Regions from separate parts of the Streptomyces sp. GbtcB6 genome, predicted to be linked through region 1. Evidence: riboswitches for the same ligand, from Rfam matches in the RefSeq annotation. Region 1 holds a riboswitch; the other holds the start of a gene.
The links. Region 1 has a riboswitch for cyclic di-AMP ahead of KVT45_RS43390 (C40 family peptidase). Riboswitches for the same ligand answer to the same signal wherever they lie in the genome.

Region 1 (4,482 bases):
CGCGCTGGGCGAGGGCGTCGATCATCGCCTCCGCGCGGTCGCCGATACCGCGCTTGGGGACGTTCAGGATGCGCCGGAGGGGGACGGAGTCCTCCGGGTTGGCCAGCACCCGCAGGTAGGCCAGGACGTCCCGGACCTCCTTGCGCTCGTAGAAGCGGACGCCGCCGACCACCTTGTAGGGCAGGCCGACGCGGATGAAGATCTCCTCGAAGACACGGGACTGGGCGTTGGTGCGGTAGAAGACGGCGACATCGCCCGCCTTCGCCTCGCCCGCGTCCGTCAGACGGTCTATCTCCTCGGCGACGAACTGCGCCTCGTCGTGCTCGGTGTCGGCGACGTAGCCGGTGATCTGCGCGCCCGCGCCCGCGTTGGTCCACAGGTTCTTCGGGCGGCGGGACTCGTTGCGCTCGATGACCGCGTTGGCGGCGGAGAGGATCGTCTGTGTGGAGCGGTAGTTCTGCTCCAGGAGGATCGTCGTCGCGTTCGGGTAGTCCTCCTCGAACTGGAGGATGTTGCGGATCGTCGCGCCCCGGAAGGCGTAGATCGACTGGTCGGCGTCACCGACGACACAGAGCTCGGCGGGGGGCAGGTCGTGCTCGCCGGACGGGGTGTCGGTCTCGCCGGCGCGCGCGCCGGTGCCGACCAGCTCGCGCACCAGGGCGTACTGGGCGTGGTTGGTGTCCTGGTACTCGTCGACCAGGACGTGCCGGAAGCGGCGGCGGTAGTGCTCGGCGACGTCGGGGAAGGCGCGCAGCAGGTTGACCGTCGTCATGATCAGGTCGTCGAAGTCGAGGGCGTTCGCCTCGCGCAGCCGCGACTGGTACATGGCGTAGGCCTGGGCGAGGGTCTTCTCGAAGCCGTCGGTGGCCTGGGCGGCGAAGTCCTCCTCGTCGATCAGCTCGTTCTTCAGGTTGCTGATCTTGGCGCTGAAGGACTTCGGCGGGTACCGCTTCGGGTCGAGGTCCAGGTCGCGGCAGACCAGGGCCATCAGGCGCTTGGAGTCGGCCGCGTCGTAGATCGAGAAGGAGGAGGTGAAGCCGAGCTTCTTGCTCTCCCGCCGGAGGATCCGCACGCACGCGCTGTGGAAGGTCATCACCCACATCGCGTTCGCGCGCGGGCCGACGAGGTGCTCGACCCGCTCCTTCATCTCGCCCGCGGCCTTGTTGGTGAAGGTGATCGCGAGGACCTGGCCCGGGTGCACCTGGCGCGCGCCGAGCAGGTGGGCGATGCGGTGGGTGAGGACCCGGGTCTTGCCGGAACCGGCACCGGCCACGATGAGCAGCGGGGAGCCGGCGTGCACGACGGCCGCCCGCTGGTTCTCGTTCAGCCCGTCCAGGAGCGCGGCCGGGTCCAGGGCCGGGCGGGCGGCGCCGTCGCGGTAGTAGGCGTCCCGGTCCGGGGGCACGTCGAACTTCCCGCCGAACAGATCGTCCGGAATCGACTCCGGAGTGTGCTCGTCCTCGGGCGGCGGCGGAGGTTCCTCGTCATGGCCGCGGGGGGCCTGGAGGCTCGCCAGGAAGCTGTCGTCAAAGAGGCTGCTCATCGCTCTCCGAGTCTAGGGCGCCCCACCGACAACCGGCCGCCGCCCCGAAAACTCGCCCGGGTAACCGAACAGATCCGCTCCGTCACGGCAGGCCGAAACACACCACGGACCCGCGAGTGCCCACCGCAAACCACCGGCACCCTTCCGGACAAGTCGCCCATTCCACCCCATATGAGCCCACCTGAACGAGCCCTAACAACAAGGTCACGAAAATGTATCGGGCATATCGCGCATCAAACTTCACAGAGGCCACACGAGTTGGTTAGCGTGCCGGACAGGCCGTACGACCTCCACCGGCGAACATCGCCGGGCCGCACGGCCTCCGCCGAGTCCGGGGCGCCGCCGCGCATCCGGAGCCGGGGACCCACACCGATCCCGGGGTGAATCGGTCCCGCCTCCCCTCCGGGGAGCGGACCGTAGGGCAACCCTTCCGAACCACCCGCCCGAACCCGACAGCTAACTCGGTAGGCGGAACACTGGAAGGAGTCGCCTCAGTTGGCGTCGCACCGCAAGTCCCGGCCGTCAGGAACGCGCGCGGCGGGCATACGCACCCCCGCGCTGGCCACCGCCGCCCTCACCTCCGTGGCCCTGTTCTCCCAGACGGCCGAGGCCGCACCCTCCGCGGACGGCAAGCCGAGCCTGGAGGAGGTGGAGAAGAAGGTCGACGCCCTCTACCGGCAGGCGGAGTCGGCGACCGAGAAGTACAACGCGGCCAAGGAGCGCACCGGCGAGCAGCGCAAGCAGGTCGACACCCTGCTCGACGACGTCGCCGAGCGCACGGACCGGCTGAACAAGGCGCGTGAGGAGCTGGGTTCGTTCGCCGCGGCCCAGTACCGGACCGGAGCCGACGCCCCCGACACGGCGACCCTCCTGCTCGCGGACACCCCGCAGGACTACTTCGACCAGACGCAGCTGATGAGCCGGCTGACCTCGCGCCAGAAGGACGCGGTCGACGACTACGTCACACAGCAGTCCGCGACCATGAAGAAGCGTCAGGAGGCCGCCCGGAGCCTCGAAACGCTCACCGAGACGCAGGACGACCTCAAGACCGCCAAGACCACCGTCCAGACGAAGCTGGCCTCCGCGCGGGAGCTGCTGTCGCAGCTGACGGCCGCGGAGAAGGCCCGGCTGGCGGCGATCGAGAAGCAGCAGGAGGAAGCGGCGGCCCGCAAGGCGGCGGAGCTGGCGAAGCAGCAGGCCGCGGCCGCCGACCAGGAGGCCTCGTCGTCCTCGACGTCGAGCGGCTCCTCCTCGGGCTCCGGCTCCTCCTCCGCCTACGCCACCAAGGCCGCCAAGGCGATCGCCTTCGCCCGCGCGCAGATCGGCAAGCCGTACGTGTGGGGCGCCACCGGCCCCGGCTCCTACGACTGCTCCGGGCTCTCCCAGGCCGCCTGGAAAGCCGCGGGCGTCTCCCTGCCGCGCACCACCTACGACCAGGTGAACGCCGGCACCACCGTCTCCCTCGCCGACGCCCGACCCGGCGACCTGGTCTTCTTCTACGACGACGTCAGCCACGTCGGCATCTACATCGGCAACGGCATGATGATCCACGCCCCCAAGCCCGGCGCGTACGTCCGGGAGGAGTCGATCTACTACGGCGGCGAGTCGATCATCCACAGCGTGGTACGCCCGGCCTGACCCGCCGGGGGCGCCCACCCCCCCCTCGGGCGCCCCCCTGTCACTCCCCACACCTGCACTCACCCCAACGATCCGAGCACCACCTCGCGCATCCCCCTCCTCACGCGCCTCGTGCCACTCCCCTCACGCCCCCAGCGCTCCGAGCGCCACCCCGCACTTCCCCCGACACGCGCCCCCGACCTTCTCCTCACGCCCCCTCGCACCCCACCGAGCCCGAGCGGCGCGCCTCGCACGCCACCGAGTCCGAGCGGGGTGCGCTCGCGCCCCTGTCCCGCGACCGCGGGGTTTTCGGGCTGCACGCGCGCGTGGCCCGTTCGTGCTGTGGTCGGCCCTCCCTAGCATCAGCGGCATGTCCGGTATTTCCCCCCTCTGCGCCTGGTGGGCGCAGCGTCCGCCGGCGGCCGGGGCCGCTGTGATGGCCACCGGCATCATGTCGGTGGGCTTGCACCTGGCGGGGGCGGAGACCGTGTCCCGGGTGGCGCTGGTGCCGGTCTGTGTGATGTGGGTGGGGCTGGCCGCGGACTTCGTCGTACGGCTGGCGCTCGATCGCCGGCGGTGGGCGGCGGAGGCGCGGACGCCGGGCGCGCTCACCGCCGTGGCCGCGACGACGGTGCTGGGGACGCGGTTCTCGGCGCTCGGGTGGCAGACCCTCGCCGAGGCCCTGCTGGCGCTGTCGGCGGTGCTGTGGCCGCCGCTGCTGGTCCTCGTCGTGCGGCACTGGAAGCCGCGGATGCCCGGCGCGGTGTTCCTGGCCTGTGTGGCCACGCAGGGCCTGGCCGCACTGGGAGCGACGCTGGCGGCGGCCGTGACCACGGCGTGGCTCGCCCACCTCTCGCTGGTCCTCTTCTGGCTGGGGCTGGCGATGTACGGGCTCGCCGTGCCCCGGTTCGAGTGGCGGCAGCTCGCCGAGGGGCCCGGTGACCAGTGGGTGGCGGGCGGCGCGCTCGCGATCTCCGCGCTGGCCGGGGCGAGGCTGCTGGCCGCCGACAGTGCGCGGCTTTACCTGTGGAACGACGACGACCGCGGTGTCCTGCGCACGGTGACGGTGGCGCTGCTGGTCCTGGACCTGGCCTGGTACGTCGTCCTGCTGGCCGCGGAGGCGGCGTGGCCCCGGCTCCGTTACGACGTGCGCCGCTGGGCGACGGTGTTCCCGATGGGGATGACGGCGACGGCGACGCTCTCGGTCGCGGCCGCCGTCGGCGGCCCGTGGCTGAAGTGGCCGGGGCGGGTGCTGGTGTGGGTCACGGTGGCGGCCTGGCTGACGGTGGCGGCCGGCGCGGCGGCGGCCGCCCGTGCCGGCC
Region 2 (4,482 bases), on a different contig from region 1:
TTACAGGTCCGTACGGGCAAAAGGTGACCAGCGTTCAAGTCTGTGATCTTCACGTGATCTGCGCGGCATTAACTTGTGACAAGTGATCGTCTGCCGATACGTTCACCCATCAGCACGGCGCCCTGCGGGACCCGCCGTGCCGGTCACCGCTGTCGCTCGAAAGGTTTCCGCATGCTCTCCGGGAACGGTCGTCACCGTCGCCCCCGTCAGGCTCCGGCTCTCCTCGTCGCGGCCGGGGTGACCGGCTCCGCCATCGCCATCCCGCTCCTCGGTGCGGTGAGCGCCCACGCGGCCGACGGCTCCACCTGGGACCAGGTGGCCGAGTGCGAGAGCGGCGGCTCCTGGAGCGCCGACAACGGCACCGGCTACTACGGCGGCCTCCAGATGTCCCTGGACGACTGGAGCAAGTACGGAGGCCTGGAGTACGCCAGTACGCCCGACCAGGCGAGCCGTTCGCAGCAGATCGCGGTCGCCGAGAAGATACTCGCCGACCAGGGCACCAAGCCCTGGCGGACCTGTGCGCTGCTCGCCGGGCTCTCGTCCGACGACGCCTCGGTGAACGTCGACACGGGACTCGGCGACTCGGGTGATTCGTCCGGTTCCTCCGACTCGTCGGACTCGTCCTCCGGGCTGTCGGATTCGTCGTCTTCTTCCTCCTCCTCTGGTTCCGGTTCCTCCTCGGGTGCCGCGGACTCCGGGGGCGACTCCGCCACTCCCTCCCCGAGTGCGAGCGGTGACTCCAAGGCGGACGCCTCCGGTAAATCCAGCAAGACGGACAAGTCGGGATCTTCCGACTCCGGCTCCGGCTCGGGTGCCTCGAAGGCGAGTGAGAGTCCCGTCATCTCCGAGGCTGACGGATCGGACAATTCATCGCAGACCGGGGGTTCTTGGAGCCTGGTCGACACGGGGGCCGTCAGTAGCGGCGGCAAGCATCGGGGCGGCTCGGCGGACGAAAACGTGACAAACGGTCAGAGTGCCACCTCCTCCGGCCGTCACGCCTCCCGCGACAGCGGCACCTACACCGTCCACGCCGGCGACACCCTCGCCTCCATCGCCGACTCCCTTGACCTCGACGGTGGATGGCGTGCGCTCTATGCCGCGAACAAGGCGGCCATCGGCACCGACCCGAACAACATCGCCGCCGGTCAGACCCTGAAACTCGGTAGCTAAACGGACGAAAAGCGGCGGGAGTTGGCGTCTCCCGGCCGCCCCACTTAGAAGTTAAATGTCCGGTTTGGTGAAAGTGTGGGATGAGTCTCAGAAGCCCTGATCATCTTTGAAATTCACCGGATGCCCTGTTTACGGTCAAGGCCGCTCGTCACCACGAGCCCCGGCCGTCGCAACGCCGAGTCCTGCCAGCGGCCGTCCGGGAACAGTCGACGCGTCAAGCGCCGTAGGCAGGAGCGGGGGACCCAAGGTAAGTGCCGGGACCGGTAGTTGAGGCTGCCGATCCGGCTCGGGGTGAAGCCGCGCACCGACACACGGGTGTGCGGCCGGGCAACTCAACCGGCCCGAACCCGACAGCTCACCTCGCAGGCGTCGGTGAGGGGATCGATCCATGCTGTTTTCCGGCAAGGGCAAGCACCGTCGTCCGTCCAAGGCCGTCCGCGCCATCGCTGTCGCCGGTGTCACCGGCGTCGCCGTCGCCGCCCCGCTGATGGCGGCCGGCAGCGCCTCCGCCGCCACCGCCTCCGAGTGGGACGCCGTCGCCCAGTGCGAGTCGGGCGGCAACTGGGCCATCAACACCGGCAACGGCTACTACGGCGGTCTGCAGTTCTCCGCCTCCACCTGGGCCGCGTACGGCGGCACGCAGTACGCCGCGCAGGCCAACCAGGCCACCAAGGCCCAGCAGATCCAGATCGCCGAGAAGGTCCTCGCCGCGCAGGGCAAGGGTGCCTGGCCGACCTGCGGCACGGGCCTGTCCAGCGCCGCCTACACCGGCAGCGGCTCCAGCTCCTCGTCGAGCAGCAGCGCCGGCACGAGCAGCCGTACGACCGACACGCAGGCCGCCTCCCGCTCCGCCGAGCGTCCGGCCGCGACCAAGACGGTCACCACCCCGGCCGGCAAGAAGGTCAAGAAGGGCGACGGCGAGTACAAGGTCGTCAAGGGCGACACCCTCAGCTCGATCGCCGAGAAGCACAAGGTCAAGGGCGGCTGGCAGGCGCTGTTCAAGCTGAACAAGGGCATCGTCCAGGACGCCGACTTCATCTACCCGGGCCAGCAGCTCCACCTCAAGTAGGACGGGGGGCGACCGCCGTAAGTACTAGGCGGCGCCCAGCTGAACCACAGCGCCCGCACAACCGCGGTCCCCATAGTGGAGGCCACGTGAGGGCCACCCCCGTCCCCACGGGCCCCCGCCTCGGTGCGTTTTCCCCCGTACGCACCGGGGCGGGGTTTCTCTTTGCCGTCCCCTTCTTGGCCCGCTCTTCTCCCGTTCTTCATCGGGACCCTCTTTGTTCCGCACGTGAACAATGAGTACCGTCTGTGTGTCCACGGGCCGGTCGGTCGTGCCGGCCGACGGCCCTGGGACGGTTAGGCTCTAGTCGCAAGGCTGAGCAAGGGCCGGCAAGGCCCGCGTGCGCCCCGCACAACCAGCGTCACATCCCAAGAAGGAGATGCTCGTGCCGTCCATCGACGTCGTCGTAGCCCGGGAAATCCTGGACTCCCGAGGCAACCCCACGGTCGAGGTCGAGGTCGGCCTCGACGACGGCAGCACGGGTCGTGCCGCCGTTCCGTCCGGTGCCTCCACCGGTGCCTTCGAGGCCATCGAGCTCCGTGACGGCGACCCCAACCGCTACCTGGGCAAGGGTGTCGAGAAGGCCGTCCTCGCCGTCATCGAGCAGATCGGCCCGGAGCTGGTCGGCTACGACGCCACCGAGCAGCGCCTCATCGACCAGGCGATGTTCGACCTGGACGCCACCGACAACAAGGGCTCGCTCGGCGCCAACGCCATCCTCGGCGTCTCCCTCGCCGTCGCGCACGCCGCCTCCGAGGCGTCCGACCTCCCGCTCTTCCGCTACCTGGGCGGCCCGAACGCGCACCTGCTGCCGGTGCCGATGATGAACATCCTCAACGGCGGCTCGCACGCGGACTCCAACGTCGACATCCAGGAGTTCATGATCGCCCCGATCGGCGCGGAGTCCTTCTCCGAGGCGCTGCGCTGGGGTGCCGAGGTCTACCACACCCTCAAGAAGGTCCTGAAGTCGAAGGGCCTGGCCACCGGTCTCGGCGACGAGGGCGGCTTCGCGCCGAACCTGGAGTCCAACCGCGCCGCGCTCGACCTCATCCTGGAGGCGATCAAGCAGGCCGGTTACGTCCCCGGTGAGCAGATCGCCCTTGCGCTCGACGTCGCCGCGTCCGAGTTCTACAAGGACGGCAAGTACGAGTTCGAGGGCAAGTCCCGCTCGGCCGCCGAGATGACCGAGTACTACGAGGAGCTCGTCGCCGCGTACCCGCTGGTCTCCATCGAGGACCCGCTGTTCGAGGACGACTGGGCCGGCTGGAAGGTCCTCACCGACAAGCTCGGTGACAAGGTCCAGATCGTCGGCGACGACCTGTTCGTCACCAACCCGGAGCGCCTCGCCCGCGGTATCGAGGAGGGCACCGCCAACGCCCTGCTGGTGAAGGTGAACCAGATCGGTTCCCTGACCGAGACCCTGGACGCCGTCGAGCTCGCCCAGCGCAACGGCTTCAAGTGCATGATGTCGCACCGCTCCGGCGAGACCGAGGACGTCACCATCGCCGACCTCGCCGTCGCCACCAACTGCGGCCAGATCAAGACCGGCGCCCCGGCCCGCTCCGAGCGCGTCGCCAAGTACAACCAGCTGCTGCGCATCGAGGAGATCCTCGACGACGCGGCGGTGTACGCGGGCCGCAGCGCCTTCCCCCGCTTCAAGGGCTGAGCCTTACGGAGTCATGGCTTAGCCAGTCGTACGTACGTCCCCGTACCCGGTCCCGTACCGTGTCCGGGGACGTACGCACGTACCAGGGTTGACCCAGGGAGGCGGGGACATGGCTGTGAAGGACCGGGACCGGTTCTCCACCGCGACCAGGCTCAAGCTGCTCGGCGAGCAGACCGCGGCCCGGGTCTACCGCTCCCAGACCAGGCGCCAGGCCCGCCGCTCCCGGCTCACCGGCCGCGCGGCGCTGCTCGCGATCGTGCTCTGCACGATGATCGTCGCGCTCGCCTATCCGATGCGGCAGTACGTCTCCCAGCGCGCCGAGATCTCCGACCTCGAACGCCAGCAGCAGCAGGCCCGGCAGCGGGTCGAGCAGCTGCGGGACCTCAAGGCGCGGTGGCAGGACGACGCGTACGCCGAGCAGCAGATCCGGCAGCGGCTGCACTATGTGATGCCGGGGGAGACCGGGTACGTCGTGATCGATCCCGGTGCCGCCAAGCAGGCGCACGCCTACCTCGGGGCGGCCGACCGGCCCTGGTACGCGAACGTCTGGGACGGCGTCGACAAGTCCGACGCGTCGTCC

Region 2: linked by a shared signal. The riboswitch ahead of KVT45_RS24255 (transglycosylase family protein) and the one ahead of KVT45_RS43390 (C40 family peptidase) in region 1 are both predicted to bind cyclic di-AMP.

Annotation. Positions count from the first base shown of each region.
Region 1 covers NZ_JAGXJL010000045.1:19,345-23,826, forward strand. Annotated here, with positions in the region: gene pcrA (DNA helicase PcrA) at 1-1,543, opposite strand, end outside; cyclic di-AMP (ydaO/yuaA leader) riboswitch at 1,857-2,031, shown strand; gene KVT45_RS43390 (C40 family peptidase) at 2,039-3,181, shown strand; gene KVT45_RS43395 (tellurite resistance/C4-dicarboxylate transporter family protein) at 3,531-4,482, shown strand, end outside.
Region 2 covers NZ_JAGXJL010000014.1:103,578-108,059, reverse strand. Annotated here, with positions in the region: gene KVT45_RS24260 (transglycosylase family protein) at 172-1,170, shown strand; cyclic di-AMP (ydaO/yuaA leader) riboswitch at 1,380-1,554, shown strand; gene KVT45_RS24255 (transglycosylase family protein) at 1,559-2,239, shown strand; gene eno (phosphopyruvate hydratase) at 2,616-3,902, shown strand; gene KVT45_RS24245 (septum formation initiator family protein) at 4,012-4,482, shown strand, end outside.